DNA from 2 places in the Ruegeria sp. HKCCA5491 genome. Region 2 is predicted to be linked to the other one. Evidence: riboswitches for the same ligand, from Rfam matches in the RefSeq annotation. Region 2 holds a riboswitch; the other holds the start of a gene.
What was found. Region 2 has a riboswitch for cobalamin ahead of GOV88_RS09160 (hypothetical protein). Riboswitches for the same ligand answer to the same signal wherever they lie in the genome.
Positions count from the first base shown of each region.

Region 1: linked by a shared signal. The riboswitch ahead of GOV88_RS15265 (DUF1636 family protein) and the one ahead of GOV88_RS09160 (hypothetical protein) in region 2 are both predicted to bind cobalamin.

Region 1 covers NZ_WQGG01000011.1:103,370-106,576, reverse strand. Annotated here, with positions in the region: gene GOV88_RS15275 (metal ABC transporter ATP-binding protein) at 1-308, shown strand, start outside; gene GOV88_RS15270 (iron chelate uptake ABC transporter family permease subunit) at 308-1,105, shown strand; cobalamin riboswitch at 1,200-1,406, shown strand; gene GOV88_RS15265 (DUF1636 family protein) at 1,507-1,863, shown strand; gene GOV88_RS15260 (ABC transporter ATP-binding protein) at 1,860-2,651, shown strand; gene GOV88_RS15255 (ABC transporter substrate-binding protein) at 2,664-3,207, shown strand, end outside.
Region 2 covers NZ_WQGG01000005.1:180,530-183,736, reverse strand. Annotated here, with positions in the region: gene GOV88_RS09170 (bifunctional 2',3'-cyclic-nucleotide 2'-phosphodiesterase/3'-nucleotidase) at 1-1,410, shown strand, start outside; RNA gene ffs (signal recognition particle sRNA small type) at 1,450-1,548, shown strand; cobalamin riboswitch at 1,668-1,891, shown strand; gene GOV88_RS09160 (hypothetical protein) at 1,974-2,381, shown strand; gene GOV88_RS09155 (dual specificity protein phosphatase family protein) at 2,384-2,881, opposite strand; gene GOV88_RS09150 (DNA polymerase III subunit gamma/tau) at 3,051-3,207, shown strand, end outside.

The DNA.
Region 1 (3,207 bases), on a different contig from region 2:
TGCTGGACGAAGCCACGCAAGGTCTAGACCAGCGAGGCTCGGCCAGTTTTTACCAGCAGATCGAGGCGGTGAGACAGGAAACCGGTTGCGCCATCCTGATGATCAGCCACGAGCTGCACGTTGTGATGAGTGCTTCGGACAGGGTGATCTGCCTCAATGGTCATGTCTGCTGCGAGGGGTCGCCTGCCGTGGTTGCTTCGGCACCAGAATACCGCGCCCTGTTTGGAACAGGCACCGGTGGCGCGCTTGCCCTGTATCGCCACGAACATGATCACAACCACGACCACTCTCACGAAGCGGCAGAATAATGCTTGATGATTTTATGACGCGGGCAACGCTCGCCGGTATTGGCGTGGCAATTGCAGCCGCCCCCCTTGGGTGTTTTGTGGTCTGGCGGCGTATGGCTTACTTTGGCGATGCCACCGCTCATGCTGCGATCCTGGGTGTTGCGCTGTCGCTGGCTTTCCAGATGTCGGTCTTTCTGGGCGCATTGGTTGTCGCGCTTATCATGGCGTTGGCCGTCACATTGCTGTCCGGTCGCGGTTATGCCATGGATACCCTTCTTGGAGTTATGGCGCATTCGTCGCTTGCCTTTGGCCTTGTCGCGGTGTCGTTTTTGTCGGGCATTCGCATCGACCTGATGGCCTATCTTTTTGGTGACATACTGTCAGTTTCGCGCACCGATCTTGTCGTGATCTGGGGCGGGGCCGCGCTGGTCGTCGCGTTGATCGTATGGCGATGGTCGCAACTGCTGACCGCTACGCTGAACGAAGAATTGGCCTACGCCACCGGGTTCGACCCCAAGCGCGAGCAGTTGATCCTGACTTTGTCACTGGCGGTTACGGTTGCTGTCGCGATCAAAGTTGTAGGCGTGTTGCTCATTGCCGCGATGCTGATCATTCCGGCGGCGGCCGCGCGCAGCCTGGCGCGATCTCCGGAAACGATGGCATTGATTGCCGCGGCAATCGGGGCTTTCGCGGCCGTGGCAGGACTGCGCTCAGCTTATGTGTTTGACACACCGGCGGGTCCCTCAATCGTCTGCGTGGCCGCGGTTTTGTTTGCCGGTTTCAGCCTCACGGGATGGCGGTCGCGAAGCGGGGTGTAGGACAATTATACTTTGGATTGGTCAATGGGGTTTTGCGTCTGCCAAAAATTGATTGGCTACCACAATATTGTCGTTGACCTGACATGTGATCTCGGGCACTCGTTCGGATGATGGTTCCCGATGGTGCGCCCAAGGGATGAAAAGGGAATACGGTGAGGCCGCCATTTTGCGCCAAGTCCGTGACTGCCCCCGCAACTGTAAGCGGTGAGCGACGCCAACAACCCACTGGCCCAAGTGCCGGGAAGGATGGCCGAGCATCGACCCGCAAGTCAGGAGACCTGCCATCAAATGTTAACCAACTCGGGGCGGGGCGTCCTGAAAGGAGGCTTTGATGGCACGAGCACATCGTGTTTACATTTCCGACACTGTCTGCCCGCGCTTTGAAGCTGGCGGAGGAACCCATGCCGTCAGCGCCTGACCATTTTCTTCTCATCTGCAAAACGTGCCAGGGAGAGGCCCACGCGCAGGGCTTGTCCGACGCGCTGTTCGATCGTTTGCCAAATGGTTTTTCCATCCGCATGGTCGATTGCATGGCTGGATGCGCGCGGCCTGTGACTGTTGGATTTCAGGCAGTCGATAAAGCACAGTACCTTTTTGGTGACATTCTTGATACGCAGGATATCCAGGCACTGACTGAGTTTGCCCACCAATACCAAAACAGCGCAGATGGCTGGACCAATGCGACCGAGCGTCCGGAAAAACTGTTCACAAAGACACTGTCCCGCATGCCCCAAATTCAAAAAGGGCTGTGTCCATGACCAACCCAGCTATTTTGGTTGCGCGTGATCTGACCCATCAGGTTCTTAGTGGCGATATACTGCTGCAGGGGGTCTCATTCACATTATGCGAAGGCGCAATCCTTGCAATTGCCGGGCCCAACGGGGCAGGCAAGACGACGCTTTTGAATCTGTTATGCGGCGCGCACGAGGTGAATCAGGGTGATGTTCTGGTCAACGGACGCAGCCTGAAACAGATGTCCGCACGGGATCGGGCGCGGACGATCGCCGTGGTCAGTCAGCAGGAGTTCCCGGATGGCAGGTTGCTGTTGCGGGATTATGTGGCGCTGGGCCAGATTCCGATCCGTGCAGACCGCTCTGCCGAGGAACACGCCGCGGATCTGGTCAGAATCCTGAGCCTCACCGGGCTTAGTGCTTTGGCCGAAAAAAAGATGGCCGTTCTGTCCGGGGGGGAACGCCAGCGCGCGCATATCGCCCGTGCTTTGGCCCAGAATCCTACGCTTTTGTTTCTGGACGAACCCACCAACCATCTGGATCCAGACACGAAGGGGCGGATGCTGTCGCTGGTCGCTGAACTGGGAATCACTGTGGTGATGATCCTGCATGATCTGGTGATGATCCCAGAATTTGCCACTCATGTGGCATTGATGAAAGATACACGGCTGACTGGTTTTGGGCTGGTCGCCGATGTGCTGACCCCGGACAGGGTTAGTGACACGTTTGGCGTCGATTACCTGTGCTTTCACCACGAAGGGCGCGTGATCCCGGCGCTGGATATCCGAAAAACCTCGATAACAACTTATGAATAGGAATATTTCTGAATGAAACAGATCTTGTCTGTGGCGTTGACCACCGTTTTGGCAGGTGGTGCCGTCGCGCACGAAGTCACGGTTGATAATTGCGGTGCGCCGCTGGTGTTCGACACCCAGCCCGAGCGTCTGGTTGTGCATGATATGAACATGACCGACATGGCCTTTGCGTTGGGTCTGCAGGACAAGATCGTGGGTCTGACCGGCATCACCGGCTGGTACAAGACCAGCCCCGAGTTTGACACGCTGCGCGGTGACATCCCCGAGCTTGCGCCGAAATACCCAACTGTTGAGAACCTTGTGGCGGTAGAGCCTGACCTGTTCTTCGCGGGTTGGTACTATGGGATGAAGCCGGGGGGCGACGTGACGCCCGACACGCTGGAACCCTTTGGCATCAAGACAATGATCCTAACGGAAAGCTGTGTGCATCTGGACAAGGAGCGTCCCGAGGCCAGCATGGACCTGTTGTTTGATGATGTGCTTCGTCTGGGCGAGGTCATGCATGTTGAAGACAAGGCCGAGGCTCTGGTTTCCGGCTGGAAAGAGGAACTGGCAG
Region 2 (3,207 bases):
CAGGGGCAAGATCTGGTTTTGAAAATCGGTGTGTTCTCTGTCCTCCCACCGCAGACAGCCAAGTGGGAAGCGCACCGCCTGCAAGGTGCCGTTTCGGTAGAGGACATCCTGACGTGCGCCCATCGAAAAACGCGGGAATTGCGATCCGGGGGATGCGATCTGATTGTGGCACTTGCCCATACAGGGCTTGGCGCCGCTGCACCCGCGCCCAATCTTGAGAATGCGGCTATCCCCCTGGCAGCGGTGCCCGGAATTGATGCGATCATTGCTGGGCATTCCCACTTGACCCTGCCCGGCTCTGCTCATCAGAGTCTGGAGCATGTCGACCCACAACACGGTCTTGTTCACGGAAAACCGGTTGTGATGCCGGGCGCGGCCGGTTCGCATCTGGGCATCATTGACCTGACGTTGCACCAAAAAGACGCGGGCGGGTGGTCGATTGGGGACCAACATGTGGAACTGCATTCTGTTTCACCAGCGACGCCCGCGGCCCCGACGGAAGAGGACGCTGATCTGAAGCGTCTGTTCGCACAAGCACATAAAGAGACACGGTTGCACTCGGCCAAGCCTGTCGGCGAAACGCGTCAAAATTTGCACAGTTATTTCAGCTTCTGTGCGCCGGACAGGGGGCTTGCGCTGGTCGCGGCAGCGCAAGCCGCCGCGTTGCGCCCCTTCCTAAAAGGAACAACGCACGAGGGCCTACCGGTTCTGTCAGCCGTATCGCCCTCGAAATTCGGAGGGCGCGCAGGGCCACGATCCTTTACCGACGTTCCGGCGGGTCAAATCCGGCTTCGCCATGTCAACGACCTGAACATCTTTCCAAACGAAATGCAGGCCGTCGTGGTTTCGGGCGCGCAGATTAGAGACTGGCTTGAGATGTCGGCTGGCGTGCTCAATCAAATGCACGCAAGTCAACAAATCGACCTGCGGAATTCCGCGCGCGCCGGTTACAATTTTGATATCCTGCACGGCCTTAGCTACCAGATCGACCTTGGTATGCCCGCGCGGTTCGACGCGGGCGGCAATTTGACGAATTCATCGCATAACCGCGTCAAGAATATTCGCCTTGCCGAGCACCCTATCGACGATCAGCAATCCTTTGTTGTTGCCCTCAACAACTACCGGGCCAGCGGAGGTGGGCATTTCCCCTTCGTAGACACCGCAAGGCAGATTCCGTTACCAGTTTTGTCGATCCAATGCATTGTTCGGGATTATGTCGCGGGCCGCCTTCCCGCGGATCCGTTGGCGGATGCGCCGCGGCCATTCACACTCAGACCGCTATCCGGGGCGTTTGCGATTCTCAGAACCAGTCCCAAGGCGCAGCACCATTTAGCTGAATTGCAGACGTATAACCCGTCAGTCATTGGGCGCGATGACGATGGTTTTTTACTAATCCGGCTTACGCTGTGACGGGTTGTCATCCGCAAACGAAATGCATATATCCACCCCTGAGAGGTTGGCGCGGGCGAGCGCCTCGCCAACCTGGTCAGGTCCGGAAGGAAGCAGCCACAACGAGCCCCGCTTGGGTCGATGTCCAACCTCTCACTTCCCCCCACATGCTTAAGGCTATTCCGCGATCCGGCATGAACAAGCCCGCCGCCCTATCGGGAAGACAACCCTGCGTCTAAAGCGGTGACAAAGCCCGCTTGACTCGGACCGATTTCACCGGATAGCGCTGACTTGATGGTTCTCGACCCGGCTTACCGGGAAGGGATGAAAAGGGAACACGGTGCGGTCCTGCCCCGGCGATGCCGAAACGGACCAATGCCGCGACTGCCCCCGCAACTGTAAGCGGTGAGCAATGCCGAGACACCACTGGCCCAACGGCTGGGAAGGTTGGCAAAGCGATGACTCGCAAGTCAGGAGACCTGCCATCTGACTGAAACCGAAACTCGGGCGGGGTGTCCGGGCAGGTCAAAGCCGCACAAAGCGACCTGACCCACGCCCCCCGTCCTTCGCGCGGAGGGCGCACAATGATCTGGAAGACAAAAACGCACGAGTTTTCTGCAACGATTTGTCAGAAAACCGGCAAACCCTGTCCGGCCTTGGCAAGGATGGCACGTGCCATGGCGGACGCGATGGCGACAGCGCAGCCTGTCACAACCAAAGAGTTCGAGGTCGAAGGCAGTGGAGAGCTTTCGCATTGCGCAGAAGGGTGCACAGCACGGTTTCGCGCCCATTCAGATCTGATCAGGGTTTATTGTGGTACGCCCCCGGATACACCGACGACAAAGCTGGACGATTACGCCGACATGATGTTCGGGACCAGCCTGTCGGCCATGCCAACCGGAACGCTGTCCGATATGCCCTGCGCAATGCTCGAGGTTACAACCTTGGGACTGCGTCCCGCGGCTGGTGACCCACAACCAGCCATGGCGTGACGTCAAAGCCCGGTTGATGCCGGTGCCGTGGCCCAAGCCATCTGCGCGTCGGTTTCGACGGCGCACGGCCGGACCGCGCGCAACCGGCGCAGCGCCTTATCCGGGGCTTCACCGCCTTCGACCAGCAAGCGCAACACAATCATGCCGGACCGCCCGCATCCGCCCCGGCAATGAACCAAGACCCGTCCACCCGCAGACAGGACGCGGTGTGCATCGGTGCTGGCGTTTGGCCAATCACACCTTACGTTCGATGACGGTGCGCCAAAATCCTGCACCGGAAGATGAACCCAAGTGATTGCGCGGCTCTGCAGGTCGCGCCCGAGATGGTGCGCTCCTACGGCCTCCAACTCATTGGAAGTGGTCATCGAAATGACCATTGCCGGCCGCCATTGCATGATCCGCTCAAGATCCCCGGCAAAGTCGCCGTGCCGACCTGGCATTTGCGCCAAGCCCAACAGACCGGACCGAACCGGCATTGAGTAAATTTCAAACCTGTCCAAGGTGCGCACTCTGCCAGAAGGAAATGGCTGGGCAAGCCGATACACGCCCACCCGAACCTGTATCCAATGTGCCGCAGTAATCCAAATCGAATTTCATCGCTCCCTGCGGTGGACGTGAGCGGCAGGGGTCACTACGCTGCAAAGCTGATACGAATCCGACAGAGCAGACATGACCGAAACACCAAGCCCCGCCTATCAGGTGCTCGCCCGCAAATACCGTCCTGAAACTTTTGCCGACCTCGTGGGCCAGGACGCCATGGTACGTACCCTGAAAAACGCGTTCGAGGCCGACCGGATAGCGCAGGCCTTTGTCATGACCGGCATTC